4 regions of the Lysinibacillus sp. genome follow, and region 4 is predicted to be linked to each of the others. Evidence: riboswitches for the same ligand, from Rfam matches in the RefSeq annotation. Region 4 holds a riboswitch; each other region holds the start of a gene.

Region 1 (7,524 bases), on a different contig from region 4:
CTTTGACAACATCTCTAGCATTAAAGGTATATGACAGATTAGCAGGTGTAAAAAAACATGAACGAAGAACGATGTTAAACGCTCAAGAAACACTAGCATTAGAGCCATTACTCAATCAAGATGGACTTGTTGGTGGCGGCTATTATGTTGAATATCGAACGGATGATGCACGACTGACGATTGAGGTATTAAAGAAGGCTGCTGAATATGGTGCACTGTGTCTTAATTATGCAGAAATGAAGGAATTTATTTACGAAAAGAAAAAGCTTGTTGGCATTAAGGTGGAGGATCATTTAACGGGGAGAATACTCGATGTTCATGCTGCACAAATTGTCAATGCTACAGGGCCTTGGGTAGATGAAGTGCGACAAAAAGATAAAGTAGCTGATAACAAGCAATTACGATTAACAAAGGGTGTTCATATTGTCCTAAAACAAAAGGACTTTCCACTGAAGCAAGCTGTTTATTTTGATATTGCCGATGGGCGTATGGCCTTTGCCATTCCACGAGATGGCAAAACCTATGTAGGGACAACTGATACTGTCTTTGAAGGTGATCCTGTACATCCTATTGCAACCCAGCAAGATGTGGATTATTTAATTGATGCAGCTAAACGTGTTTTTCCAACAGCTACAATTACTAGAGAAACAATTGAATCCACTTGGGCAGGAGTACGGCCACTAATTTATGAAAAAGGAAAGGACCCTTCTGAAATTTCAAGAAAAGATGAAATTTGGACGGCACCAAGTGGTTTAATGACGATTGCAGGTGGAAAACTCACAGGTTATCGTCAAATGGCAGAGACAATTGTAGATAAAATTGTTAAGGTTCGTCGTTATAAGCATGCGAGTGAATGTTTAACTCGTGAGCTATCACTCTCGGGTGCAAAGGGAATCAACGCTATTAATTTCCCTGACTATATAGCCTATAAAGCACGAGAAGGTGTCCAATATGGCTTGAATTATGATGAAGCCAAACAGCTTGTACAAAAGTATGGTACGAATGTTGATGCGTTATTTGATCGTGTGAAATATTTACATGAACATGGCAGTACAATGCCTTTAGCCTTACATGCCATGCTATTGTATGGCATTGAAGCAGAAATGGTCTATACACCGAGCGACTTCTTTATTCGTCGTACTGGCTTGTTATACTTTGATATTGAAGCAGTGAAGCTCTATAAGCAACAAGTGGTTCAAGTAATGCAACAACACTTGAATTATACGGAAGAACAAAAAAATACTTATATAGCTGAATTAGATCAAGCTATCATGGATGCGACAAATTTTGTAAATGAAGGGGAGTAAGGGATGGAGCGTTATATTCAAATGTCGGATGATCAATTTGTCTTCACGCGAACATTGGAGCCATCAACGCCATGCATTGGTCATATACACATTTTGCATGGTATGGCAGAGCACAGTGGTCGTTATGTAACATTTGCCAAAACACTCAATGCATTTGGCTATGCTGTAACGATGCACGATCATCGTGGACATGGTGAAACGGCCGCTTATAATGGCACATTAGGCTTCTTTGCTGAAGAAAACGGCTTTGAACGGGTTGTAAAAGATGCCCATGAAGTGATAATGCAATTACATGCACCGTTTGCAGATGTCCCATTCATTCTATTTGGTCACAGTATGGGTTCATTCATTACACGGCGTTATATTCAACTATACGGAGAGCAAGTTGATAAAGTAATTCTTTGTGGTACCGGAAATGTTACAGCTTTGCATGCAGTGGGAAATATTGTCGCTAAAGCATTAGCGAAGGGACTTGGTAAAGAGTCGGAAAGTAATTTGTTAAATCAGCTGAGCTTTGGTAGCTTTAATAAACAGTTTCCGAATCCAAAAACTGCCTATGACTGGCTATGCTCAGTACAGCAAGAAGTCCAAAAGTATATTGATGATCCCTATTGTGGCTTTATTCCGACCAATCAATTTTTCGTTGATTTAACGACGGGCTTAACAACACTAAATCGTAAAAAAGAATTAGCGAAGGTAAGACAAGATCTTCCTATCCTCTTGATTAGTGGTAGTAAGGATCCCGTAGGTGAACAGGGGCTAGGGGTTTACGCAGTTGCTGAACAATTAACTGCGGTAGGTGTAAAAGATGTAACGGTTTATTTATTTGAGGATAAGCGGCATGAAATTTTAAATGAAGACAATCAAGAAGAAGTCTTTCAAGTTATATTACGGTGGTTAAAAAAATATGATACAAACTAGATTACAGCAGGCAGAGGTCGTAGCTATTGTGGGACCAACTGCTTCTGGGAAAACAGCTTTAAGTATTGAACTTGCAAAAAAATATAATGGTGAAATCATAAATGGTGACTCCATGCAAGTTTATAAAGGACTGGATATAGGGACTGCTAAAATTACGGAAGAAGAGATGGAGGGTATCCCACATCACCTACTAAGCTTTTTAGAGCCGACAGAATCTTTTTCAGTGGCAGATTATCAAAAACTAGTGCGAGCCAAAATTGCAGAAATCCAATCTCGACATAAGTTACCCATTATAGTAGGTGGCTCGGGCTTATATGTACAAGCTGTCTTATATGATTTTCAATTTACTGATGAAAAAGTCGATGAGGCTGCACGTAAAGCCTATTATGATGAATTAGCAAAGCTTGGCCCAGAGGCAATGCACGATAAGTTAAAACAACTAGACCCTCAAACGGCTGAAACGATTCATCCAAACAATACTCGACGTGTGATTAGGGCATTGGAAATGTTAGAATTAAGCGGTGTATCCAAAGCTGCAGAAGCACAAAATCGAGGTGAAGTGCCTCTATACAAGCATGTCATTTTAGGGCTAGGTCAAAATATGTCACGTGAAGTGCTGTATGACCGCATTAACCATCGTGTTGATTTGATGATGGAAAAAGGTCTTTTAGAAGAGGTTAAAGGATTATGGCAGCAAAATATTCGAGGTGTTCAGTCCATACAAGCGATTGGTTATAAGGAACTATATGATTATTTGGATGGAAAATGTTCCCTTGAGGAAGCGATAGACAGTTTAAAACAAAATTCTCGCCGCTATGCAAAAAGACAGCTTACCTATTTCCGCAATAAAATGGATGTCTATTTTATGACGACAGATGAGCAATTATAAAAGTTGACATATTTTCTTGCTAATTAAAGAAATATTTCTAAAAATTACTAATTGATAAATTGGTAGAACGTGCTACTATAGGAATGAAGAGGTAGAAAGTTAGTAGGGAGGCTATTTGATGAAATCAATCAACTTGCAAGATACGTTTTTGAACCAACTACGTAAAAACAGTGTTTTTGTAACTGTATTTCTGTTAAATGGATTTCAGTTAAAAGGGACTGTGAAATCATATGATAATTTTACAGTTTTATTATTAGATGCTGAAAATAAACAGCACCTAATCTACAAGCACGCCATTTCTACATTCGTTCCAGCTAAACAAATAGATTTTTTAGAGACAGAAGCATAAAAAGATAGTATTAAACAGTTAGTGTTCTCCACACTGGCTGTTTTTTTTTCTTCAGGCTATAATGATAGAGGAAATTGATATTTGGAGGACGAGTTTTATGAAATCGATGGAAACAACGCAATTATTAGATCTATTGGATGCCAATGAAGACCTATATATTATTGACGTTCGAGAAGACGAAGAAGTAGCGCATGGCATGATTCCTGGCGCTCAGCATATTGCCCTTGGGACAATCCCAGAGCGTTTAGATGAATTAGATGTAGAAAAGCCGTATATTGTTGTATGTAAGGCTGGTGCTCGTTCTGCGAATGCTTGCGCCTATTTAGAAGCTCAAGGATTTGATGTAACAAATCTTGAAGGCGGCATGCTTGCATATGATGGAGAATTAGAATTTAAATAATGTGATACGTAAAAAGAAAGAGTGCCTACTCTTTCTTTTTTTAGGTCTATTCTTTTAATGAATTCATAATGTAACCAAAGTTTTCTGCAAAATTGTTATAAAGATTCACATTTTTTTGTCCTTTAATCTTTGCAGCATAACTGGCAAAGTTCAAACCAGCCCCGTAAACTTGTAGTGCACCATTCGCAAGATCCCCCTTTTGGAGAAGCTCAATACCATCCTTTAAAAAATTGTCACTTTCATCAAAGTGACACTCCGTAATGTATTTATGTCCGCTATGAAATAATTTTAAATTTTTTATAATTGTATGTGCTGTTTCTTCGCTAATAGATGCGTCGATGTCCATTAATAACTGATTAATTGGTTTTACGAGCTGGGCATACAGGCTATCATGAGTTTCACATGTTTCAGCAATGGCGTTTCTTAATTCTTTTGCATTCATCGTATCTTCTCCTTTTTCATCATTCAGTAATTTACCACATTTTTTCAAAGACAAACTCTCCTGAATTTTCAGAAATATGTTATGATAACATGTAATGAAGGAGGGATTTTGTATGTTTCGATCAATAGCACCCCCAACAATGTCTTTACAGTAGAATCTACTGTTTAGGCATCCGATAACTGATTGCTCATTCTTATTAGATTCTACTGTATAGGCTCAAACTATATGCGTAGAAAGTAGGAATTTTTAATGAGCGGAAAATTAGCATTTGTATTATCTATGGTTATTTTTGGTGCTGTCGGTGTTTTTGCAAGGTATATTCCTTTAGCTTCTAGTGAGATTGCCTTTTGGATGAGTGGCATTGGTGCTTGTTTTTTACTAGTAATTTTTATTTATAAAAAGGAAAGCTTTGCAAGAAGCGCTATTGTCCTGAATAAATGGCCGTTATTAATTTCAAGTGTTGCTTTATGTGGAAATTGGATATTTTTATTTCAGGCGTATAAGGAAACGACCATTGCTAATGCTGCCCTAAGTTATTATTTTGCACCCGTATTGGTCATCTGTTTATCGCCTATTATTTTAAAAGAAAAGCTAGTTGCAAGAAAAATAGTTTATGTTGTTGTAGCACTTATCGGTCTTTTTTTGATAGTGCAAAGTCAGAACGCAGAAAATAGTGGACACTTAATTGGTATTGTCTATGGTCTGATTGCGGCATGCTTTTACACCCTACTAACATTTACAAATAAAAATATTCGCGGGTTAAAGGAACCACATAATACGATTATCCAACTCTGTTTAGCTGCATTTTTCCTCAGCCTCTATATTGTAGGAACGACGGGTTTTCAGGTGATGCAAATAAATTTTGCTTCTATTCTATTACTCATCGTATTGGGCATTGTCCATGCAGGTATAGGGTTTTATTTATTCTTTTTAGGCATGTCACAGCTAAAAGGTCAAAGTATAGCTATTCTTAGCTATATTGATCCACTGACATCATTAGTGATCTCCACGATGATTATTGGAGAAAAAATGACGCTGCTACAACTAATAGGAGCCATTCTCCTATTAGGCTCCACATTACAAAGTGAAATCGAAAAAGTGTAAAAGGGTTTGACAGGAAGAATAAGCTGTCGTAGATTTAAAGTAATTTAATAAAAGCATTAGGTGCCCAAAGGGGAGAATAGGGAATAAAGTGAAAATCTTTAGCGGACCCGCCACTGTATAAGGGAGTTCTATAGTAAATACCACTAGCGCGTTGCTGGGAAGGTGCTGTGGAATGTTGAACTTGAGCCAGGAGACCTGCCTATTTGCTTTAAAAGGTATGGATGATGGAAAAGTCTGTAGTTTATTTGTTGTGACGATAAACTACAGGCTTTTTCTTTTTGTCTTAAAAGGAAAGGAGAAATTATCATGCAATTACTACAAAACACGTTACAAAACATCCAAGGTGCTGACATGAAAACGAGGGAGCAAGCAAGAAAGCGTATAGATGCTCTCTGTAAGCCCCCTGGTAGTTTAGGAAAACTAGAGTCCATTGCTGTGCAGCTTTCTGGGATAACTGGACAATTATATCCGCTCGTTGATAAAAAGGTCATTATTATCTGTGCTGCTGATCACGGTGTTTGTGAAGAAGGTGTAACCACGAATCCACAAGATGTTACGGTCTTTCAAACATTAAATTTCCCTCAAGGTGGTACAGGCGTTTGCGCGATTGCAAACATTACCAATGCCAAGGTGGTCACAGTAGATGTAGGGGTGAAAGAAGAGATTCCACACGGTGCAGGTGTCATCATCAATAAAATTAAGTACGGTACAGACAATATGGCAAAAGGACCTGCCATGTCTAAAGAGGAAGCCATTCAAGCAATTGAAGTAGGAATTCATGTGGCGACAGAGGAAATAGCAAAAGGGGCTAATGTACTTGGCACAGGTGAAATGGGCATTGGTAATACAACACCTAGTGCTGCTATTTTAGCTGTATTGACTGGATGTGATCCAATTGAAGTAACAGGGTTTGGGGCAGGTGTAGGCAATGGAGGCATTGCTCATAAAGCAGCGGTTATTAAAAAAGCTATTGAGGTCAATCAACCAGACCCTCAAGACGGTATAGATGTATTAGCTAAAGTCGGTGGCTTAGAGATAGGGGCCATGGCTGGTATCATACTTGGGGCAGCTGTCCATCGTAAGCCGGTTGTGATTGATGGTTTTATTTCAACTATTGCCGCACTTATCGCATATAAGCTTGAACCGAAAGTAAAAGATTATATTATCCCTTCCCATGCTTCAGAGGAACCGGGTGCTAAAATTGCCGCAGCATTACTCGGCATTGAACCAATGCTACATATGAACATGCGCTTAGGAGAAGGCTCTGGTGCCGCCTTAGCTTTTCCCATTTTAGATGCAGCCTGCTCCATGATGAACAATATGGTGACGTTAGAGGAAGCGATGCAACTATTAGCTAAATAAAAAAGGAATAAGCCCGTATAGTTCCAATACTATTTGGGCTTATTCCCCATTCATTATGCTCGATTTAGCTTACGTAAAGGCAAACGCCATTTCATCATATAGGAAAGAATGCGTAACACTGTGATGATGGCGAATAAAATATAAAGGAAGATGTCTCCTGTAAACACTTCAAATCCAATAATTAGCCCTGCAAGTGCAGCCCAAACACCATACACCTCATCTCGTAGAACTAATGGTTTACGTCTAGCCAATAAATCACGCACAATGCCGCCACCCGAACCAGTTAAGACAGCAGCTACTATCACAGCACTAATAGGCATATCTAATTTCACGGCATACAACGCACCTTGAATTGCAAATGCTGATAAGCCAATCGCATCTGTGAAGTTACCCCAACGATGCCAATGCTGAATCAAATGATGAGGGAAAATAAAAAATATAGTAATCGCTGCTAACGCAATTTGAAACATCATATCCTGCCCCCATAAGGTCGTGACAGGTAGTCCAATAAGTAAATTTCGAATAGCCCCTCCACCAAAAGCAGTTACAATTCCGAGTATATAGACACCGAATAAATCGTATTCTTCTTCCATGGCAATAATTGCCCCAGAAATAGCAAAGGCAATTGTTCCGATAATACTAAAAACCTCCCAAGCCATTCCTTTCACCCCTTCTATTAATAAATAAACTTCTTTTTATGTTAAAAGACTTTTCTTGAAACAAAATCTATGGATTTATGAGCCAAATTCA
Region 2 (7,524 bases), on a different contig from region 4:
ATGCAGTAATATGATCGGTATTACATGAACCTCTGTCGCGCCCTTCTTCACGCAGTTTGTAATACCCTCTTCAATATTTGGTGAAGCAAATTCAAGGAAACAAGTTTCCACTAAAAACTGTTCATCAATACGAGGCTTCATTTGCTCGATAAATGTACGTACCTCATCATTCCCTGCTGCTAAACGGCTCCCATGGCCGACAAATAAAATTGCTTTCATCTCTTTTCTCCTTACCTAGTCGCCGCACGGAGCTGGCTCTACTTTTATTTTGGAAGACATATCTTGATACGTATAATGCAGTATCTTTTTCACACGTTTAAAGTATTTAAACAAGCGTTCATTTGGATGAGCATTTGCTTTATATTCTTCAATAATGTCTGTAATAAGTGGGAGTAGCTGTTCAGGCTCCAACCCTTCTACAACTGGCTGCGCTGCATGAGCCGTACGACCGACTGGCTTTGCTCCAATAAAAACATCAAATTTACTTTTACGATAGACGATGCCAATATCATCAAATACAGCTCGATAACAGGCCATACCACAGCCATTGAAGCCAATATTTAATGTTTTAGGTAAGGACATGCCGCCTAGTTTTTCTTGTATTTCTTCCGCATATGGAATGGAATCAGCCTTTTCACCGTAGCAAAAATCACAAGCCTTCAATGACAGGACATCCCCAATAGGCGCTAATAAAAAGCCTACTTCCTGTAATTTCTCTGTAATGCGTTCAGGCTCTGTCGTCGGAATTTTTAAGTGGATTTGATGGTCTGGCGTATATTCCATCGTACCCTCTTCTCCAACCACCTCTGCTAATGTCATCATTTGCTGTGGTGTGAAAAACTTATTGGCTACCCCTGGACTTACTGCTAGCTCAAAAATAGATTCTATTTTTTGCTGCACAAGCTTCGGCGGCGTGACCTTAATTGCACTTGTTCCTTTCACCATGGCGAGTGCCGCTGTTGCCATTTCAAGCGCTGTTTTTTTCGGCCGAGGCGTAGCCGCTACACTGGGTTTATTAAATCGGCCAGCATTAGGGTCTGCTGCAAAGTCATCACGTGCAGTCCCTGTCTCTTGGTTCATTGCCCACGGCTCATTTTCTTCACGTAAACGCTGATGTGGTCGTAATGGCTGTTTTTCTTCCCCAAGTGTATATTTACGCTGGTAGCCACGTGGCGTAATCATTTTATTATCATAGAAAAATGTCGATGAATTCCCGATAATCACGGTTGTCAGCATACCAATATCATGTTCGAGCATTTCTGCTAATGTTGTCATCGTCACTTCCTGACGTTCTCTATAGGCACTTTTTACAAGTCCTACTGGTGTGTCTGGCGAGCGATATTCTAAGAGAATTCGTTGTGCTTCTACAATTTGTCTTGTTCTCCTACCACTTTTAGGATTGTATAAAGCAATAACAAAATCAGCCATTGCAGCAGCCTCGACACGCTTTGCAATTAAATTCCATGGTGTTAGGTGATCACTCAGACTAATGGTACAAGCATCATGCATAATCGGAGCCCCTAGTAAACTAGCACATGAATTGATTGCTGAAATACCAGGAACTATTTCTACTTCAATGCCTGTAGCTTCTGTCCAGCCTAATTCGATTAACACTTCGTACACTAATCCCGCCATACCATATACGCCCGCATCCCCACTCGAAATTACGGAGACGATGCTGCCTGCTTCTGCTTGACGAACAGCCTCTTGAGCACGTGATACCTCTTCTGTCATTCCGGTACTGACAATAGACTTTGCACTGACTAAATCTTGAATAAGCTCTACATAGGTTTTATAGCCTATGATCATATCACTTTGTTGTAAAGCTTCTACTGCTCGTGTCGTAATATGCTTAAAATCTCCAGGTCCAAAGCCCACTACGAAAATTTTCCCTTTTTGCGCCATGCTGTTACCCCTCTTTCACCTTTTCGATCCCTTTAATGGCTGTCGTTTGTGCTGTACGCTGTAATGTACCTTCCCGAAGTGTAAAGACATGTTCGTTGTATAATGTTTCATGATGTAAATCTTGTACGAGTATTCTTGCATGCTCTGTTGATGGCACTCGATACCAATTTCCTTGTGGATAGGCGATGACTACACAAGCATCCTTGCATCGTCCATTACAGCGCGTTCTTGTCGTATGTATTTCCTGATCGAGTGCTTGTCGCTGTATTTCATCTCGAATGGCTAAGGTAATTTCCTCAGCATCCTTTCTCATGCAGCTACTGCCATTGCAAATAAAGAGATGTGTTTTCATCCCCTCTAAATTCCATGTTGTCATCTTCTGTCTCCCCTCATTTGCTTTCTGGAAAAAGAAAAAACCCTCACTCTTAACGAAGAGTAAAGGTTTTGTAGAAGCCAAATAAAAACGAATAGAATAAAATACAGGTACTCGCTCTCGCTTCAACTTCTCCCTCCGAAAAGTTTGCATGCACAATCAAATAAGCAGGTTTCCTGACTTAAGCTTCATTTTACTATCGCACCTTCCCAAGTTTTCACCAGTGGTACCTGCGAATTCATCAGCTATTACAGTAGCGGGGGCTGTATTGGATTTTCACCAATTTCCCTATTATCTCGAGCTATTCGAGCACTTATTGACGTTTTATATGAAATTTATTATCTTCTTCAATTGTTTAGAAAACTGTCTCTATCATATCTTATTATTTTAAAATTTCAATATTTCTTTAAAAATTTATGACAAATTTATCAATTTTGCTCGAATCTTATTCTTTAAAAAACTAAGTTCTCCTTACTTCTATCTAAATTTTCTATATGGATATGCAATTAAAAATTTTTATATAAAAAAATCTAGCACAATTATGGAAATTTATGTTACACTTTGTCGTGAAATCTCACAACTTTATGTTTTTTCGGTGTAAAATGCTTGCCATTTTACTTAAAAGGGAAGCCGGTTTGAATCCGGCGCGGTCCCGCCACTGTAATAGGGAGCTTTATAGATAATGTCACTGTCCAATGATGGGAAGACCTATAAAGTGTTGAACTAGAGCCAGGAGACCTGCCGAAAAAAAGGTGATCGTTTCAACCTACGAGGATAGGTGTGCGGCTTAGCAGATGAGAATGATTTGCTTTTTTTAGCTATGCACTTTTCCAGCAGCGGAGAAGTGCTTTTTTATTTTACGCACGCTACATTCTTAAAAAACTAATCGTTAGGAGGAAAGCTTTTGACATTTTCATGGTGGAAACTTAGTTATTTTTTATTGGCCTTGTTAATCGTGCCAAACCGAGCCTTTGCTATGCATATCATGGAAGGCTTTTTACCCATTGAATGGGCCATTTTTTGGTGGGTCATCACGACTCCCTTTATTATTCTAGGATTGCGTTCCATTCGAAAAACAATGGAAGAAAACCCTGAAACAAAAATGCTCTTAGGGCTTTCAGGAGCCTTTGCTTTTGTGCTATCGGCCTTAAAGATCCCCTCTGTTACCGGGAGCTGCTCCCACCCAACTGGCGTTGGACTTGGAACAGTTTTATTTGGACCTTTAGCAATGAGTGTCATTGGGACGATTGTGTTATTATTCCAATCATTACTATTAGCGCATGGTGGTATCACTACTTTAGGAGCCAATGCCTTTTCTATGGCTATTGTCGGTCCGTTTATTGCTTACTTTGTTTTTAAAGGGGCTCAACAAATAGGGTTGTCATTTTCACTTGCCGTTTTCTTTGCCGCTATGCTTGGTGACTTAGGTACATATATTGTGACTTCTGTCCAACTAGCACTAGCCTTCCCTTCAGAGGTTGGAGGTTTTATGGCATCCTTTACAAAGTTCGCAGGAATTTTTGCCTTAACTCAAATTCCGTTAGCCGTTAGTGAAGGAATTTTAACAGTCATTGTGATGAATTTCTTGAAAAAATACAATGTCAGCGAATTAAAAACTTTACGTGTTTTCTCTACAAAGGAGGCACATTAAAATGAAACGTAATGTATTGCTATTAGTGATTGTAGTGCTGTTAGCCATCATCCCACTGTTCATCCAAAAAGGAGCAGAATTTGGTGGTGCTGATGGAGAAGCAGAAGCTGCTATTGGAGAAATCGATGCAGAATATGAACCGTGGTTCGACAGCTTATGGGAGCCGCCAAGTGGTGAAATCGAAAGCTTATTATTCGTCCTACAAGCCGCTATTGGTGCTGGTTTTATTGGCTACTTCATTGGCTATATGCGCGGCAAACATAAAGAAGGTTAACCAACATGTTGCTCATTGATAAATATGCCTACCTCAATAAGCTAGCGTTCGTTCATCCACTTGAAAAAATGATCTTTTCACTTGGACTACTTCTAGTAACGCTTATCATGAAAGATGAACGTCTTTCACTCATTACATTTTTTGTAATGAGTGCTTTTATCATTATAGGTGCGAAAATCCCGCTTAAATACTATATTAAATTACTATTACTACCAGCTTTTTTCTTGCTGACGAGTCTCGTATCCATTTTACTAGCTATTACACCTTCAACCACTGTCTTACCTGCGCATGTTTGGTCTTTCACGTGGATGGCTTGGACAATATTCATCGGGAAAGCAAGTGTCCTAACTGCGCAACACTTGTTCTTTATCGTTCTTGGCAGTATTAGCTGTTTATATTTTTTAATTTTGACCACATCCGTACAAGGAATTTGTTTTGTGCTACGACAATGGCGACTTCCCTCACTCCTAGTCGAGCTAGTAGAATTAACCTATCATTTTATCTTTATTTTTTTAGGGAGCATGCAAAAAATTCATCTAGCCCAGCAGGCCAGGCTTGGCTACCATTCACCTATGCAGTGGCTACGCTCTATATCTATGCTTATTGCGGCACTATTTGTTGAAATGTTTCAGCGTAGTCGAGAGCTCAACAATGCCATGCAGTCACGGGGCGGTGAAAGCGTTTATTGGCAAGAGACGAGCTCTTATAGCAAGAAAAACTGGCTAGGCATGGCCGTTATTTTTCTAGTGCTCATCGTATATGGAGGATACTTCTCATGAAAAACTGTTATTTTGAACTAAATCAGCTGTCCTATGCCTATGCTGATGGAACGAAGGCTCTGACAGACATTACCTTACACATACCTAAAGGAAAAAAAATCGCCATCCTAGGTCATAATGGTGCTGGAAAATCGACTTTATTTCAGCATCTGAACGGCATCTTGAAGCCAACTGCTGGAACGATATTATTTGAAGGAAATAAGCTTCAATACAATCGAAAGGCATTAAAGGCACTTCGCCAGCAAGTCGGCATCGTTTTTCAAGATGCGGATCATCAACTTTTTTCAGGCACTGTCAAGCAAGATATCGCATTTGGACCACTGAACCTTGGTTGGTCTACTGCAAAAGTTGAAGAAAAAATAGCATGGGCTGTTGCACAGACAGAAGTGGGAAATTTACTCGAAAAACCGATTCATTTTTTAAGTGTAGGTCAAAAAAAACGTGTGGCAATGGCAGGTGTGTTAGCGATGGAGCCCTCTGTCCTCCTGTTAGATGAACCAACAGCTGGTCTTGATAATTATTATTCTTCAAAAGTTTTACAAACTTTAGCTAAATTAGCAGACGGTAAAAGAACGATTTTACTAGCTACTCATGATCTCTCTCTTGCTTATGAATGGGCGGATCAAATTATTGTTATGGAGGGTGGATCAATTATTTATAATGGCGATCCTATCACCTTGTTTTATGATGAAGATTTGCTAACACAAGCTCATCTAGAACGACCATGGGTTTTAGAAATGGTCTTAGCATTCCAAAAAAAGAAATTAGTGCAGGAAAGCATCCGTATGCCTCGCTCTAAAAAAGATATAGAAAAATTAATTGACCAAATTGATTGCTAGAGAAAAATTTTCCTCAATTACGAAACTTTACTAATCTTTATTCGTATATGTATAGTCGAGACTAAATTTACAACCCCAAGGAGAGATAACAATTGAAAAGTTGGTTTAACAAATCTGTCGCAGTTGTAGCATCCGCTGCACTAATGGTTCCTACCGCTTCTGCCTTTGCTGAGACACCACAACATACAGCAAAAAATGTGCTGGCAAACAGTTCGAAACAAATAGAAAAGAATGAAGAAAAATGGATGAGCAAGGATACAATTGTTATCAAGCATTCAGGTCTTGATAAAAATGTACATAAAAAAATTGGCTCTAAAGTCATCCGCTCTATTCCTTCTTTAGGTTACGATGTAGTTCAACTGAACAAAGGGGTAACAATCGAAAAGGCCGTTTCATACTACTTAAAGCAAAACGGGATTAAAAGTGTATCCCCTAGCTATGTATATCATTCTTTCACTAAAGACATAGATCCAAAAAAACAAGAGATGTATCATTTAAGTCTACTGCAAATGGATCAAGCACTCCAATTAGCTGGCGATCATGATGTAAAAGTTGCTGTCATTGATTCTGGTGTCGATTTTAAACACCCCGATCTCAAATCTCAAGTACTCCCACCCTATAATGCAGCAGCACCTGCAAATGCTACTTATCCAGGCGACCATGGAACACATGTGGCGGGAATTATCGCCGCAGCAAAAGATAATGGTATTGGTGGACACGGGATTAATCCAAAAGCAAAGCTACTGCCAATTGATGTATTCAATGGCAAAGAGGGCGCAAATGATTTCATTATTGCACAGGGCATTCTCTATGCCATTGAGCAAGGTGCCGATGTCATTAATATGAGTCTAGGGGGCTATGGGGAATCTCCACTGATGAAGGAAGCTGTTCAGAAAGCCATTGATAGTGGAATAACAGTTGTGGCTGCTGCTGGAAATGAATCAACAGATGATTACTCCTTCCCCGCTTCATTCGAAGGTGTCATTAGTGTTGGTTCGACGAATGATCGCAACAAGCTATCAAGTTATTCAAATTACGGACCGTCCGTTGATGTTGTGGCACCTGGTGAGGAAATATATAGTACGGTTCATGATGGGAAAAAAGGTTCTTCCTTTGTCAAATTTAGTGGCACATCTATGGCATCGCCAGTCGTGGCAGGTATTGTCTCCCTTCTTAAATCAAAATATCCAAATTTAAAGCCGCATGAAATAGAAGCCATTCTGGAAATGACAGCACAAGATTTGGGCGAGAAGGGTTATGATCTTACGTATGGTCATGGGCTTGTAGATCCTGTAAAAGCATTACAGTTTGATTTAAATAAACTGCCTAAGCATTATTCAGAGACTAAGGAAAATCAGCTTAAAAATGCCAAAGTACTAGCTAAAAATAAGTTGAACACGGAACAAGGTGTATTTGAGCAACAGGACGAGATAAAATGGTACAAGGTTGAATTAGACCAGGATGAATATGCTCAGCTTACATTAAAAGGTGCTGATAAATATGATTATGCCTTTGACCTATATTTCTACCCAAATAGTGGGATTGGTGATGTAGAACCGATCAATGTGAATGATGTTCGTGTAGGTAAAAAAGAAGGATATTTATTTAAAGCAGATCAAAAAGGCACACTATTAGTTGGTGTTAAAGATCATAATGGCAGCTATAGCTTAAAAGGTAAATCTACTTATGTCTTTACAGCACAA
Region 3 (7,524 bases), on a different contig from region 4:
CAAACGGGATTTGATAGAGCAAGATCGTCAAAAGTATTTAGCCATTATAATAGAAGAAACCAATAGACTTTCTCGACTCATCAAGGATTTATTTGATTTAGCGAAAATGGATGAAAACTCATTTGTAATTGAAAAACAATGTATCCAGCTACATTCATTTATTACAAGCATGGAAGAAAAATTACATCCTGCTTTTCAAGAGAAAGGTATATATTTCGATGTACATTGTGAAAAAGGCTTACTTCTATGGGCAGATGAAGCAAGACTAGAGCAAATCCTCCTTAATCTATTAAATAACGCGTTAATCTACTGTGCACCTGGAGAAACCACCTCAGTCACTGTTAAAAAAAACAAAGATGTGATAAGCATCATTGTGAAAGATACAGGAAAAGGGATTCCAGCGGAGGATGTACCTTATATTTTCGAACGGTTTTATCGAGTGGAAAAATCCCGTAGTCGTGCTCTAGGTGGCTCTGGTCTAGGACTTGCTATTGTTAAGGAATTGGTAGAGGCACATGGGGGGAAAGTGAAGGTTAGCAGTGAAATCAATAAAGGGACTACTTTTGAATTATTGTTTAAGGGAGTAGAAGCGAATGAAGACTATTTTATGCATAGACGATGAGCCAAGAATGTTAGATTTATTGACCCTTTACTTAGAGCCTACTTTTCATTGTAGAGCCATGTCGTCCGTTCTAGAAGGACTCGATTATTTAGAAGAAGAGCATGTGGATTTAGTTCTGTTGGATATTATGATGCCGGAGATGGATGGGTGGCAAGCTTGCCAGGAAATTAGGAAGTTTTGGGATGTGCTTATTATTATGCTTACGGCAAAAGGAGAGCATGCTGATATTGTAAAAGGCTTAAACATGGGTGCTGATGATTATATTTTAAAGCCTTTTGATGAGGAAGAGTTATTAGCACGTATACATGCGGTATTAAGAAGGGCGAAAATAGATGAAAAAGTTATATGCTTTGAGGGGCTACGATTAGATAAGGAAGCGTTTGAACTTTATTTTCATCAAAAGGCAATCTCATTAACACCAAAGGAATTTTCCATGCTAGCCTTATTTTTAAATCATCAAAATAAAGTATTTTCCAGAGAACATCTTATCAACACAGTTTGGGGATATAATGTAATGATTGAAGATCGTACGATTGATTCACATGTGCGTAATTTACGAGAAAAATTAAGAAAAAGCGGCTTCCCTGCGGATGATTATTTACAAACAGTATGGGGTATCGGTTATAAATGGCATAAGTCCGCAGCACTTGAACATAAAAACTAGAAAACAACCTCTACCATACCTACTGGGAGAGGTTGTTTAAATTATTTTGAAGTTAACTCTTCTTCTGTTACCCATTTATGATTTTTTACTGCCTCACCATTTAAAGTGGAAGTGTAATCCACCATATAAACAGTTGTTTGTACAGCCTCTTCAATATGGACAAGCGCATTTTCCATACCTTTCATATGCGCTGCATCCGTTTTTACTTCTGTACCAGGAGCCAGAGGTGCTTCTTCGGGATCAATTAATTCTTCGTGAATGACCCACTTATGATTTTTAACAGGCTCTTCACCTGTAGTTGGTTCATAGGAAATAACATAAGCAGTCGTATCATAGGCCCCGACTATTTCTGCTTCTGCACCTTTCATACCGTCCATATGCCCGTTCGTAATAATAGCTGTACTTCCTACAGGAAACTTCGGATTTTCAGCAATTTTTAATGTAGCTGGTACTTCGCCTGAACTTGAATGGTTCATTGTCGAATGATCCATTTCTTCAGTCGTATGATTAGATGTAGACGCAGGCTTCGTTTGATCCTCCGTACAAGCAGATAAAGTAAGTAAAGCTAATACTGATAGTAGTGCCATTGACCATTTTTGTTTGAATATCATGTCATATCCTCCTCACTATTTGCTAATACTGTAGCAAATAAATGTGCAGAAATAATGGACATGATCTACTACCAAAAATCAAATCACATCTTTCATCTAACAAGAAAGATGTGAGGAATTATTTATTGAATGGGCATGATTTTCAATGTTTTTTGTAATCGATAGGCGAAGATGCCAGCGAAAATCGCTAAGATAAAATCTTTTGGTAGTGGGGGGATCATCCAGAGCCAAGCTAGTTTATATGAAAAGACCTCTGGTGCACTTGCCCATAGTTTGTAGGCAAAATACATCCAATTTGTCCCTAGGAAATAATTAAGCGCAGTTGCGATTAACGCTGCCGCAATATAGCTTTTCTTTGTTGCACTTCGTTCTACAATTAGTCCTGCAACAAATGCTGCTCCAATAAATGTAATAATAAACCCAAAGGTAGGGCTTAAAATTTGTCCAACTCCCCCACCAAAACGAGCAAAAACAGGCGCTCCTGCTAATCCTATGCACATATAAACTGTACAGGCGAGCGCACCCTTTCTGCTACCAAGAACCAGTCCTGCTAAAATAGCAAAAAACGTTTGTAGTGTAATCGGTACACCACCCACCATCATAAATGGGGCAAAGGAGGTAATATTAGCCCCTATCATCATAAGTGTTGAGAATAACCCAATATAGGTAATGTCAATAGTTCTTAATTTATGATGACTCTGTTGTGTAGCAGTAGCCATAAATTTCACCTCGTTATAAACCTTCTTACTGCTAGTGTAAAAAACGAATATAATTGTGTCAACCTTATTATAGTTTTAAGTTAACTCAATTATAGTGTAGACTAACTAGTTATAAAAATGTATGATAGAATCGTCACAATTTTATAACTTTAAGTACTATTGGTGTGATATTTTTTGAATGTCACTTAAAAGGGAAGTCGGTGGAAGTCCGACGCTGTCCCGCAACTGTAACGAGGAGTCTTATAATATTTTTTGCCACTGTGTTAGTATGGGAAGGCCATTATAGGATGCTGATTCGAAGCCAGGAGACCTGCCATTAGTAATACCTGTAATGCCCACGAGGATGCAAGCAATTACGGACAATAGCTGGATATTTTCTGACTTTGTTTAATCTAGGGTATTTCTATGCGTATTTTCGTATGGAATACCTTTTTTTTATTGCTTCATCCATCAATACTTAGTAGGAGCTTTAAACGGATGAATAAAAAATTTATGTTTTTTTCCTTAATACTTTTCTTCGTATTAATCGTTTCTATGACAATAGCCGTTATGGTTGGGTCTGTATCAGTTACACCCTTCTATGTATGGAAAGTTATTCTTTCTAAAATCCCCATTATACAAAATGGCATAGAGCAAGACTGGAGTCGCTCACAGGAAATCATTATTTGGCAAATAAGAGCACCACGTGTTTTACTCGCAGCTATTGTTGGAGCTGGTCTAGCTATTGCTGGGGCAGCAATTCAGGCACTTGTGAGAAATTCCATTGCTGACCCTTATATATTAGGGATTTCGTCAGGTGCAGCTGTTGGAGCGACCTCAGTAATTATTTTAGGTGCCTTTTCATTTTTAGGAATCTATGCTCTTTCTGTATCTGCATTTTTAGGGTCATTACTTGCCATTGCGCTCGTATTTTTCTTATCACGAGTTGGTGGTCGTGTCTCAATTTTTCGCTTGTTATTGGCTGGGATGGCTGTGTCCTTTATTTTAACGGCCGTTTCCAATTTCATTTTGATGATGTCGAAACAAGAAGGGGCTTTAAAGGCTGTTATGTTTTGGATGCTAGGGAGTCTAGCTGGAGCCAAGTGGAATAATATTGTAATCCCGGCTTTCATATTCTTCCTCGTATTTGGGCTACTATGGCTACACTATCGAAATTTAAATTTATTATTACTAGGGGAAGAGGCAGCTGTAACATTAGGGGTTAATTTACAGCAATTTCGTATTCAGCTCATTTTACTTGTTTCGTTGTTAACTGGTGTACTTGTCGCAGTCAGTGGCTCTATTGGATTTGTGGGATTAATCATTCCACATATCGTTCGGTTAATTGTGGGGTCAAACTATAAATATGTGATACCTATTAGTGCTTTAATTGGAGGAATCTTTTTAGTGTGGGCAGATGCTTTTGCCCGAATAATCATCGCACCTCAAGAAATGCCAATTGGTATTATAACGGCCTTTTGTGGAGGACCATTTTTTATTTGGCTACTCCGTCGTAACAATTATTCTTTCGGTGAAGGGGACTAACTTATATGACATTAGAAGCGAAGCAGCTATCATTCTCCATTTACGATGAGCGTATACTACATGAAGTAAGTATTCAAATAAAAGAAAAACAACTTGTTGGACTCATTGGCCCTAATGGTAGCGGCAAATCCACATTGCTAAAAAATATGTATCGTCTGCTAAAACCGGAAAGTGGTACGGTATTATTAAACGAACAAGATATTTTAAAGCAATCAAGTAAATCGATTGCTAAAAATTTAGCCGTTGTTAGTCAAGAAACACCTGTTTTATTTGACTTCACCGTACATGATTTAGTCAGTATGGGAAGAACGCCACATAAAAAACTATTGGAGCTTGATCAAGAACAAGATTTCCGAATTGTGGCAGATGCTCTTCTACAAACTGGTATTTCACATTTGGAGAAACGAAGCTTTAGCTCTCTTTCCGGTGGAGAGAAAAAGCGCGTAATGGTTGCACGTGCTCTGGCACAACAAGCTAAGGTATTGATATTAGATGAGCCGACGAATCATTTAGATATACAGCATCAACTCCAGCTTATGGACTTAATTCAAACTCTACATTTAACTGTAGTCGCGGCTTTACATGACTTAAATATCGCAGCAATGTACTGTGATCAAATTTACGTTTTACAGAATGGACGAATAGTTTGTCATGGGACGCCAGAAGAAGTACTTACTCCAACGTTGTTACGGGAAGTATTTCATGTTTTTGCTGATATTCAAATACATCCACTAACTGGTAAACCTTATCTTACATATGTTCCAGACCAATTTGCCAAAAAGGTTAACCAATCATAAGAAAGTTAAAAGTCTATACCTCTACCATCCTTTACAAGGAGTGAATGTATGAAAATAGCCTTTACGAAAATGCATGGTATTGGCAACAGCTATATTTATCTTGATCTTTTCAGGTATGATTATAATGACAATATCTTTTGTGAATTAGCTAAAAAGATAGCAAATGTCCATACAGGCATTGGCTCGGATGGATTAATTATTATTCAACCTTCTAAAATTGCTGACTGTGGTATGCGCATTTTTAATAAGGATGGTACAGAGGGATCTAACTGTGGAAACGGACTTCGCTGTGTTGCAAAATATATTTTTGAACGCCAAATTGTGCGACAAAAGTTTTTTACAATTGAAACAAAAGCAGGCATTATGTACGTAGAGGTAGTGGTTCAGGATAATACAGTCATAGATGTGATTGTCGATATGGGTAAACCTTTATTGTATCGTAAAGATATACCGATGTTAGGTACCCCTAATAAGCTCGTCATCAATGAATTATTTACAGTACCTCCACATAATTTGTTCCTAACAGCGTTGTTTTTAGGAAATCCAAACGCGGTATTTTTTATCGATGATATAGAAAAAGCGCCGTTAAGAACACTAGGAGGCATTATAGAAAATGATGTGAGATTTCCTAATCGTGTTAATGTTGAATTTGTACAGGTCATCCATTCAAAAGCCTTACAATTTAGAGTTTGGGAGCGAGGTTCTGGTGTTACGGAGGCGTGTGGAACAGGTGCTTGTGCTGCAGTAGTAGCTGCTATTTTAAATGGTTTTTGTCAGAGGGGAGAAGAGATAACTGTTCATCTGAGTGGAGGTGACTTAAACATACGATGGGCTGACGATGACCATGTTTGGATGCGAGGCCCAGCGGAGTTTATTGCAGAGGGGATATACGAATTTTTATAGCGTCTAGCAAGTCACATTGTTCTTCGGAGCATGCTTAAAAAATTTACAAGCAATATCACTGAAGTGTAAATGATCCTTGAAGGGATGTGAAGATGGGAAAACTGAGGGCTTATCGGTTTTCTATGTTTTTATTAATTGCCATTCTTCTAGGTGTTATTATTGGCTTGCTTTTTGGTGAGAAGGCTACGGTGTTAAAGCCTTTTGGTGATATTTTTATTAATTTATTATTTATGATTGTTGTGCCATTAGTGTTTTTCTCCATTGCATCCTCCGTTGCTAGTATGGAAAGCCTCAAACGTTTAGGTAAAATTATGGGCTCAATGATGCTCGTATTTATAGCAACAGGCATTATTGCCGCCATTATCATGTTAATTGCTGTTACTATTTATCCCCCTGGGGCTGAGGTATCCGTTCAGATTGTATCCCCTGAAACAACAGAGGATTTAAGCTTTGCTGAACAATTAGTTAACACCTTCACTGTGCCTGATTTTATGAATTTATTATCCAGAAGTAATATGCTAGCACTTATTTTATTTGCTGTCTTAATCGGGCTTGGCACAGGATTAACAGGAGAAGCAGGTAAGCCGTTTGCGCGTTTTTTAATAAGTGGTTCGGAAGTATTTATGAAGGTCATCAAGCTAGTGATGTACTATGCACCAATTGGATTAATGGCTTATTTTGCAACATTAATAGGGGATTTTGGAGCGGCATTGCTTGGGGATTATGCTAAAGCCATCATTCTCTACTATCCTGTTGCTATCCTTTATTTTTTAATCGGCTTTACTTTATACGCTTTTATTGCAGGTGGAAAAGTAGGAGTTATAAAGTTCTGGCAAAATATTTTAACGCCTGCTGTGACAGCATTAGGTACAGGAAGTAGCTTTGCAACACTGCCTGTTAATCTAACAGCTGCCAAACAGATTGGAGTGCCAAAGGATATTCGTGAAACCGTATTACCGCTTGGTGCCACCATTCATATGGATGGCTCATGCTTGTCCGCCATATTGAAAATAGCGTTTGTTTTCGGTGTGTTTAATATGGATTTTACAGGATTCAGTACTTTTGTAACCGCAATTGGCGTCGCCTTACTATCAGGTATTGTGATGAGTGGTATTCCAGGTGGAGGTTTCATTGGAGAAATGCTTATAGTCACATTGTACGGTCTACCAGTTCAAGCTTTACCGATGATCTCTGCTATAGGAGTAGTAGTAGACCCTCCTGCTACAATGGTAAATGCTACAGGTGATACTGTGGCAAGTATGATTGTAACAAGAACAATAGAAGGAAAAGATTGGATACAGCAAGAAGTGGATTAAAAAGGACGCCTCTGAGGGGCGTCCTGTAATATTGTCCGATTAAGAGACTGCTTTTAAACCTGCAACACCAATGATAATAGCAATAATACTTATAATACGTGTTAGGTTTTTTGATTCTCCAAAGAAAATGATATTTACAAGCACAGCGCCAACAGTACCAATACCAACCCAAACAACATAGGCAATGCTTAACTGTAAATAATTGAATGATGCATATAAAAGGGCGAATGATAATCCAAAGCCACCGATATATATTAATAAATTTCGTACGGTTTTATTTTGACTATAAAAGCGTAAACCTACAACACCTATAATTTCTGACATTGCTGCTAATACTATATATATCCAACCCATTATGCATTCACCTC
Region 4 (7,524 bases):
AAGTGAAACGGCCTCTCTCACACTGTTTGAAAAAGCATTTGCATGAAGCTGAGGTAGTACAGCCATCTTTTTCGCCAAAGCACGAGCATTATAGGAAAGGATATTTTTCCCATCTATAGTAATTGTTCCATCAATAGCTGGTAGTATACCACTCATTACCTTTAATAATGTGGATTTCCCACTACCATTCGGTCCTAGAATACCTAGAATTTTCCCCTTCTCAACAGTGAAGCTTATATCCTTGACGATTGCTACGTCTTCATAGCCACCTGATAGATGTTCGACCACAATCATGCCCGTACCCCCTTGCTTCTTCGTTGCTTATAAAATATGTAGGAGAAAACAGGTGCTCCGATAAATGCTGTAATCACACCAATTGGTAGCTCTCTGGGCAAGATAATTGTTCGTGCTACTAAATCGCAAATAATCAGTAATGTGGCGCCATTTAAAAATGATAATGGCAATAAATGGCGATGATCAGAACCCCAAATCATTCTTGTCATATGCGGCACAACTAAGCCTACAAAACCAATTGTCCCAGAAACCGCTACAGCCGCTCCCGTTAACATGGACCCACCTGCTAAAATCAAATACTTACTCCGCTTTACATTAACCCCAAGATGTTTCGCTCTCTCTTCACCATATAATAAAACATTTAGCTCTCTTCTTTGTGTCCATAGCATAAGTGAGCCAATCAAAACAAACGGGATAATCATTTGGACATATGGCCATCCACGCATTGATACAGATCCAAGTAACCAACCAACGACTTGGCGTAGCTCTTCACCAGATAAAGCAATCATTAAAGAAATGAGTGAACCTAAAAATGAACTAAAAATAACACCTGTTAATATCAATGTCTCCATTTTTAATGAACGGTCTACCATTCTAGCAAAACTCATCACAACTACCATCGTGATAATAGCGCCAATCATACTAAAAATGGGTAATGCATATAAACCTACAATAGGAATAGATAGGCTAAAAAAGATCGTCATTACAGCACCAACCGAAGCACCAGATGAAACACCTAGTGTATATGGATCTGCTAATGGATTTTTTAGCAAACCTTGAAAGGCAGCTCCTGCAATAGCTAGAGAAGCCCCTACTAGTCCCGCTAACAATACACGTGGCAAGCGGATTTTCCAAAAGATATTGGCGGCTGTTTCATCAACCGCCTGATTCCACAATACTTCAAATGGAATATGCACTGAGCCTATTGCTACGCCACACCAGATGCTAATAAGAAGAAGCGTGCCTGTTACTAAATAGGCTACTGCTATTTTTTTCACTTAAATACCTCTGGATAGATCGCTTTTGCTAATTCTTCAAGACCTTCTCCTAAACGAGGACCTTGACGACTTGTTGTGTTTTCATCTACTTGTACAATTGCTTTATTTTTCACAGCATTAATTGTATCGAAGCCAGCACGCTGTGGTATTTTAGTTAAAATATCTGGTACATAGTGATAAGTCACCACGATGACATCTGGATTTTTAGCGATAATTTGTTCTGCATCAATTTTATACCAATCATCAGCATCTGCCGCTACATTTTCTGCATGGATCATTTCAAGCATCGCGTTCATAAACGTACCATTCCCAGCTGTATAGATATCTGGCTCATCAGATGCTTCTACTAGCACTTTCTTTGGTTCAACATCTTTTACTTTGGCCAGCACTTCTTCTACCTTTGCCTTCATGTTGGCAATAACTTCTTCAGCCTCTGGCAATTTCCCTGTAGCTCGACCAAGCTGCTCAATCGTCGTGTATGTCTCATTAAAATCTTGTGCATTATTGACGACAAATACTTTTACACCCGCTGACTCAAGCTGTTCAATCGCTGCTTCTGAAAGAGACATGCTAGATTCATGTGAAAAAACGATATCTGGGTTGAGGGCAATAATTTTTTCAATATTGTATTCCATACCGCCAACCTTTTCCTTTTCAGCTACCTCTGGTGGATAATCATCGTTGTCTGTAACCCCTACTATTTCATCTTTTAAACCAAGGCTAAATAATATTTCAGTATTACTTGGAATAAGTGAAACAATTTTCTCTGGAGGAGCTTCTAGTGTTATATCCTTGCCAATGGCATCTGTTATGGTCATTGGGAAAGTTGCTTCGTCCACCTGTGATGTCTCTTGCTGTGTTTGCGGTTCATTAGACGACTTGTCGTTTTTCTCCTCTTGGCCACAGGCAGCTAGCAACCCTAGTGTTAAAAATGCTGATAATCCTATCTTCCAAAATTTCTTCATGTGAATCCTCCTTCGTTGATCTGTGCTTTATTTGGGCAGAAATTCTCCTACACAAATAAGACCCCTCATCTACGAATGATGAGGGGTTAACATTGCACCAAAGAACTGATACAAAATCCACCACCCTATCCTCGTAGGCTGTTATGTCTATACTATAAAGGCAGGTCTCCTGGCTTATGCTTATTACGTCTTTTCAAGCCTTCCCGAATATCATCAGTGGCATCTTTTGAAAAAACTCACATTTACAGTGGCGGGACCGCATCGGAATTACACCGTTTTCCCTTTTCACTTTACTTAAGTAAAGAACCTTTATACTATTCAGTTGATTTTATTATACATGAAAACGAAAAAAAGTCGCCCCTATTCAAGACGACTTCTAGCTTCTATACAATATCAGAAAAATATTGTACGGTTTTCATCTGAGCTCCAATTTGTCGCAATGACCATGCCTGTTCTAAATAAACGTCCGCAAGCTTTTCATACTTTCCACCAAATTTTTGCGCCCATTCAACTGCTACGACACTTTCATATAACAGCGCCATTTTCTTTGCAACATCTTTTGCTTCAAATGTTTTCGTGGCATCATCTAAAGCACTAAAAATTTGTAAGATCCCAGCTAGTTTCACCAATTGCTCTCTCACAATTTGCACCAAAGCGCTATCCTTTAATTTTTCTAACCGTTCTTCCATCTCACTGACAAATAGCTCATGTGCCTGATACTTATCCACTAACCGAATAAGCTCTAACGCCAGAATATTAGCCGTGCCCTCCCATACCGTCAACACTTGAGCATCTCTCAGTAAGCGCGGTGTCACAAAGTCCTCAATATAACCATTGCCACCATGTAATTCAATTGCTTCACTAGCATAATGAACCGCTTGCTCTGCCGTTTCCTTTTTCATAATGGCAATATATAAACGATTCATAATAACATCTTGTTGTGTTCCATGCCCATTCGTTACTTTATCGTATAATTGAATAAGATCAAAAACGGTCGCTACTTCTACATGTAGCTTAGCTGCAAATTTCCCTAATGTATCTTGAATCATTGGGTATTGTGTTAAAGGCTTGCCAAATGCATATCGATTTGTCACATAATGCTTCGCCTCTAAGAAACCTCGACGCATAATCCCAATCGATGCTACGGCATTGCAAATTCTTGAGAGATTCAGTGCCTCCAGCATATAATAAATCCCCTTACTTTGTTCACCTACAACATAAGCAAGTGCACCATCAAATTCAACCTCACCAGATGGAACTGCCCGAACACCCAACTTATCTTTTAGTCGTCGAATACGTAGATGATTTGCCGTTCCGTCTTCTTTACGCCAAGGAACAGCAAATAAGGTTAATCCTTTAGAGCCTGCTTGTGCACCTTCTAGACGTGCCAACACCATTGCTACCCCACACATACCGGCATTGGAAGCGAAGTATTTTTCACCATAGAGGCGAAATTCATTGCCTTCCCTTCTCGCTTCCACAACATTCGCCCCTACATCTGAGCCCCCTTGACGTTCAGTTAAAAATGTTGCTCCTTCATATAACTCTGTATCACCTGTTGCACAAACATGTGGTAAGAAACGCTGTTTAACCTCGTCATCAGCATAATGATCTAATAGATAGGCAGTAGCCATTGTTAATGTCACAGGACAATAAAAACCTGGCTCTGCATGGGACAGCAAATAGCCTTGCGCAAAGCTATAGACATAATTTCCTTTGCGCCCTAGCTGCGGAATATCCTTGTGCACGTAGCCAACAATGCCTGTATTATATGTCTCCTCAATTGTTTTTTTGTAGCCATCATTGACCCAAACCTCTGATATCTCTTCACCATAAGCATCATACCTTTGAAGGCGAGGCTCCCCCTGTCGATCTGTATGTTTCGCTCTTGCATCAATATCACCTGCACATAGCTCCCCGAAATCCGCTAGCTCTTGCTTTGCGTAGGATAAAAACTCTTGATCTAACATCATTTCTATCACTTTTTGGAGCGTCTCATCATCTGTAAAAAAATTCGTCGGCCGCGTTTTCTCCTGTTGTAAAACTTTCATACTATCTCACCTCTTGTCCCTTCAAGGATTGTTTTAAAATTTTGCCTGAAGCATTTCGTGGTAGCGCTTTCACTTTTTCAAAAATACGTGGAATTTTATACTTCGCAAGATGGTCCTCTAAATATTCTTTTAAAGCATTTTCATCAATTTCTTGATTAGCAGAATAAACCGCCTTCACCGTTTCTCCCCATTGTGGATGTGGCACACCAATAACTGCCACTTCAAATATGCCCTCATAACCTAATAGGCAATCTTCTATTTCTTTCGGATAAATATTGACACCACCCGAAATAATCACATCTTTTTTCCGATCAACAATCCAAATAAAGCCGTCCTCATCCATTCGAGCTAAGTCCCCTGTTTTCAACCAACCATTTATAAAGGCCGCATTAGTCGCTACCTCATCCTTGTAGTAGCCAAGCATATTCCCCTCACCTAGTAATACAATTTCCCCTACTTCACCAACACTTACATCTTCTCCATTATCATTGACAATTTTTAATTCTGTACCAAGCGGGGCCCGCTGACCAATACTACCTGCCTTTGTTTCATGTTCCTTCCCAAACAATAATGAGCCACTTGGTCCCGCCTCCGTTAAGCCATACACACAAGTTAAATTACTTGTTCGAAATGCTTGTTGAATGAAACGAACCTCTTGTTGGGATAAGGGTGCACCACCATAGACCCACCACTTCATTGAAGACAAATCAGCTGATTTCAATCTTGGCATCTGCGCTGTTAATAGATAAGCAACAGGTGCACCAAAGAAATGCGTTGTTTTTTCCTGTTCAATTGAATCAATAAATAGATCAGGAGTAAAAGTTGGTGTTAACACATTTGTCGAACCTACTAATACGCCTGCCATTAAAAATAAATGCAATGGTGCCGAGTGTGTTAATGGCATCATGAGCAAAATCCGACTCTCAGGCTTAACTTCCATTTCAACCGCTATCATTTGTGCCACTGTTAATATATTACGATAGCTAAATAACACACCCTTTGGTTTACCTGTTGTACCTGAAGTATACAAAATAGTCGAAGCGTCATCTTCATGAAGCTGACAATCTATCAGTTGTGTACTAGCATCTTGTATCATCGTTTCATAATGAAGCCAGCCTGCTTTTTCTGAGCCTGTTTTAATTTTTATTGGGACAATAGCTAGATGCTCGACTGCAGTAAAAATGGCCTCATGAACGACAATGGCTTTCGCTTCGGCATGCTGCGCCACATATTCGACCTCCTGCAATGTAAATTTCGCATTAACTGGAACAACAATAGCTCCGATACGCTGAATGGCAAAATAACTCACAACAAACTCTAAAGTGTTCGGCATAAAGATTAAAATCTTATCACCCTGCTTTACTCCTTGCTCCAGCAAGGCATGACTAAATCGCGTCACTTGCTCATCTAAATCAAGGTAATTCACTCTTCTGCCATGACAAATAACGGCTTCTTTTTTTGGATACTTACGGGCATTACGTGCTAACAAATTGGAACTATTCATCGTGCATCTCTCCCTTTAAAGTCGCTAATTTTTCATTAAACATGCTATGCATTTGTTGTAACTCCTGCTTCATTTGTGTAAGCTCGGCTATTTTGTGATCTATCTCTTGAATTTTTTGTTCTCCGTATTCAACTGTTCGCTCCAATTGCTGAATACCCGAACGATCAAAATCAAACAGTAAAACCATTTCCTTAATTTCTTCTAACGAAAAGCCGTAACGCTTTCCTCTGAATATAAGCTTGAGCTTCGCCAATTCTTTCCTTGAAAAGGTTCGTTGATTGGTAGATGAACGATGGGGACAAAGAAGACCAAGTTCCTCATAATAACGAATAGTACGTGTTGACACATTAAACTGCTTTGCTACCTCCTGAATTGTTATCAAAGCCATCCCCCCCTCTCCTAATTGGCAACAGTATACCATTGACGTTAACGTAAAGTTCAACAAAATTTTCGAAATTTCCAGAAAAATTAAGAGTGAAGCAGATAATCTAGTGTTCTCTTCATTCAGTTGTAGGTTTATCAGGCATTTTCAGTGCTCTATCCACCACTTTTGGAGCTTTATCCATCATTTTCATTGCTCTATCCGTCACTTTTAGAAATCTATCGCTCACTTTTCGCTTTTTATCCATCAAAAAAGCCCCTAACACATTTCATGTTAGGAGCTTAAAAAGGATTACATTTTTTCTGGTGCAGATACGCCGATTAAACGCAGTGCGTTGGCAATTGTTGTGCGTACAGCTGTAATTAATGCTAAACGAGCCTCTGTTAATTCTTTGTTTGAAGCATCTAATACTTTTTCTGCATTATAGAAACTATGGAATGCAGCTGCTGTTTCTTGAATATAGTTTGCGATACGGTGAGGTGTACGGTGTTTCGCTGCTTCAGCAACCACTCTCGGGAAATCGCCGATTTTTTTCAGTAAATCAATTTCTTTTTCTGCTGTTAACAGATTCAAATGTTCTGTTGTGGCAGCAAAACCTTGCTCATTTGCTGAACGTAAAATAGACGAAATACGTGCATGTGCATATTGTGCATAGTACACTGGGTTTTCATTAGATTGTGATACAGCAAGATCAAGATCAAAGTCCATATGAGAATCGCCAGCTGTTTTCACGAAGAAGTAACGAACTGCGTCAAGGCCTACCTCTTCAACAAGCTCACGCATCGTTACTGCGTTCCCTGTACGTTTAGACATCTTGAATTTTTCTCCGTTTTTATAAAGCTGAACCATTTGAATCACTTCAACTTCTAATGTATCGCGATCATAGCCAAGTGCTTGAATCGCTGCTTTCATACGTGGAATATACCCGTGGTGGTCAGCTCCCCAAATATTGATTAACTTATCGAAGCCACGAACAATTTTATCCTCATGGTAAGCAATATCTGGCGTTAAATATGTGAAAGACCCATCATTTTTAATTAACACACGGTCTTTATCATCCCCAAATGTTGTAGAGCGGAACCAAGTGGCACCATCCTCTTCAAACACATGGCCATTTGCTTTTAATTTATCTAAAGCTACTTCAATTTTACCGTTTTCATATAGAGATGTTTCTGAATACCAAACATCAAAGTTCACGCGGAAGTTTGCTAAGTCTGTTTTTAATTTATCTAATTCCAACGCCAAACCGTGCTGGCGGAAGAATGCAAAACGCTCTTCATCTGATTTTGCAAGAATAGCATCCCCATGCTCTTTCACAAGCTTGCCAGCG

The links. A riboswitch is a leader RNA that binds a small molecule or an ion and turns the genes downstream of it on or off. The one in region 4 is predicted to bind cobalamin.
Region 1: linked by a shared signal. The riboswitch ahead of cobT (nicotinate-nucleotide--dimethylbenzimidazole phosphoribosyltransferase) and the one ahead of RT445_RS19515 (ABC transporter substrate-binding protein) in region 4 are both predicted to bind cobalamin.
Region 2: linked by a shared signal. The riboswitch ahead of RT445_RS19015 (energy-coupling factor ABC transporter permease) and the one ahead of RT445_RS19515 (ABC transporter substrate-binding protein) in region 4 are both predicted to bind cobalamin.
Region 3: linked by a shared signal. The riboswitch ahead of RT445_RS04710 (FecCD family ABC transporter permease) and the one ahead of RT445_RS19515 (ABC transporter substrate-binding protein) in region 4 are both predicted to bind cobalamin.

The regions. Positions count from the first base shown of each region.
Region 1 covers NZ_DAMDAY010000062.1:639-8,162, reverse strand. The annotation lists gene RT445_RS13705 (glycerol-3-phosphate dehydrogenase/oxidase) at 1-1,307, shown strand, start outside; gene RT445_RS13700 (alpha/beta fold hydrolase) at 1,311-2,228, shown strand; gene miaA (tRNA (adenosine(37)-N6)-dimethylallyltransferase MiaA) at 2,215-3,117, shown strand; gene hfq (RNA chaperone Hfq) at 3,236-3,466, shown strand; gene RT445_RS13685 (rhodanese-like domain-containing protein) at 3,564-3,866, shown strand; gene RT445_RS13680 (hypothetical protein) at 3,913-4,308, opposite strand; gene RT445_RS13675 (DMT family transporter) at 4,558-5,412, shown strand; cobalamin riboswitch at 5,454-5,629, shown strand; gene cobT (nicotinate-nucleotide--dimethylbenzimidazole phosphoribosyltransferase) at 5,719-6,774, shown strand; gene RT445_RS13665 (trimeric intracellular cation channel family protein) at 6,828-7,433, opposite strand.
Region 2 covers NZ_DAMDAY010000114.1:2,018-9,541, forward strand. The annotation lists gene RT445_RS19000 (sirohydrochlorin chelatase) at 1-219, opposite strand, end outside; gene cobJ (precorrin-3B C(17)-methyltransferase) at 235-1,905, opposite strand; gene RT445_RS19010 ((2Fe-2S) ferredoxin domain-containing protein) at 1,910-2,281, opposite strand; cobalamin riboswitch at 2,428-2,610, opposite strand; cobalamin riboswitch at 2,855-3,038, shown strand; gene RT445_RS19015 (energy-coupling factor ABC transporter permease) at 3,183-3,929, shown strand; gene RT445_RS19020 (energy-coupling factor ABC transporter substrate-binding protein) at 3,931-4,203, shown strand; gene cbiQ (cobalt ECF transporter T component CbiQ) at 4,209-4,982, shown strand; gene RT445_RS19030 (energy-coupling factor ABC transporter ATP-binding protein) at 4,979-5,821, shown strand; gene RT445_RS19035 (S8 family peptidase) at 5,914-7,524, shown strand, end outside.
Region 3 covers NZ_DAMDAY010000011.1:29,805-37,328, reverse strand. The annotation lists gene RT445_RS04730 (HAMP domain-containing sensor histidine kinase) at 1-622, shown strand, start outside; gene RT445_RS04725 (response regulator transcription factor) at 594-1,286, shown strand; gene RT445_RS04720 (YdhK family protein) at 1,328-1,897, opposite strand; gene RT445_RS04715 (biotin transporter BioY) at 2,020-2,616, opposite strand; cobalamin riboswitch at 2,760-2,948, shown strand; gene RT445_RS04710 (FecCD family ABC transporter permease) at 3,094-4,140, shown strand; gene RT445_RS04705 (heme ABC transporter ATP-binding protein) at 4,146-4,937, shown strand; gene dapF (diaminopimelate epimerase) at 4,986-5,840, shown strand; gene RT445_RS04695 (dicarboxylate/amino acid:cation symporter) at 5,933-7,156, shown strand; gene RT445_RS04690 (DMT family transporter) at 7,196-7,510, opposite strand; gene RT445_RS04685 (DMT family transporter) at 7,510-7,524, opposite strand, start outside.
Region 4 covers NZ_DAMDAY010000121.1:89-7,612, forward strand. The annotation lists partial or broken gene RT445_RS19505 (ABC transporter ATP-binding protein) at 1-294, opposite strand, end outside; gene RT445_RS19510 (FecCD family ABC transporter permease) at 291-1,292, opposite strand; gene RT445_RS19515 (ABC transporter substrate-binding protein) at 1,289-2,257, opposite strand; cobalamin riboswitch at 2,400-2,583, opposite strand; gene RT445_RS19520 (acyl-CoA dehydrogenase family protein) at 2,641-4,308, opposite strand; gene RT445_RS19525 (class I adenylate-forming enzyme family protein) at 4,310-5,812, opposite strand; gene RT445_RS19530 (MerR family transcriptional regulator) at 5,805-6,194, opposite strand; gene RT445_RS19535 (hypothetical protein) at 6,313-6,441, opposite strand; gene argS (arginine--tRNA ligase) at 6,486-7,524, opposite strand, start outside.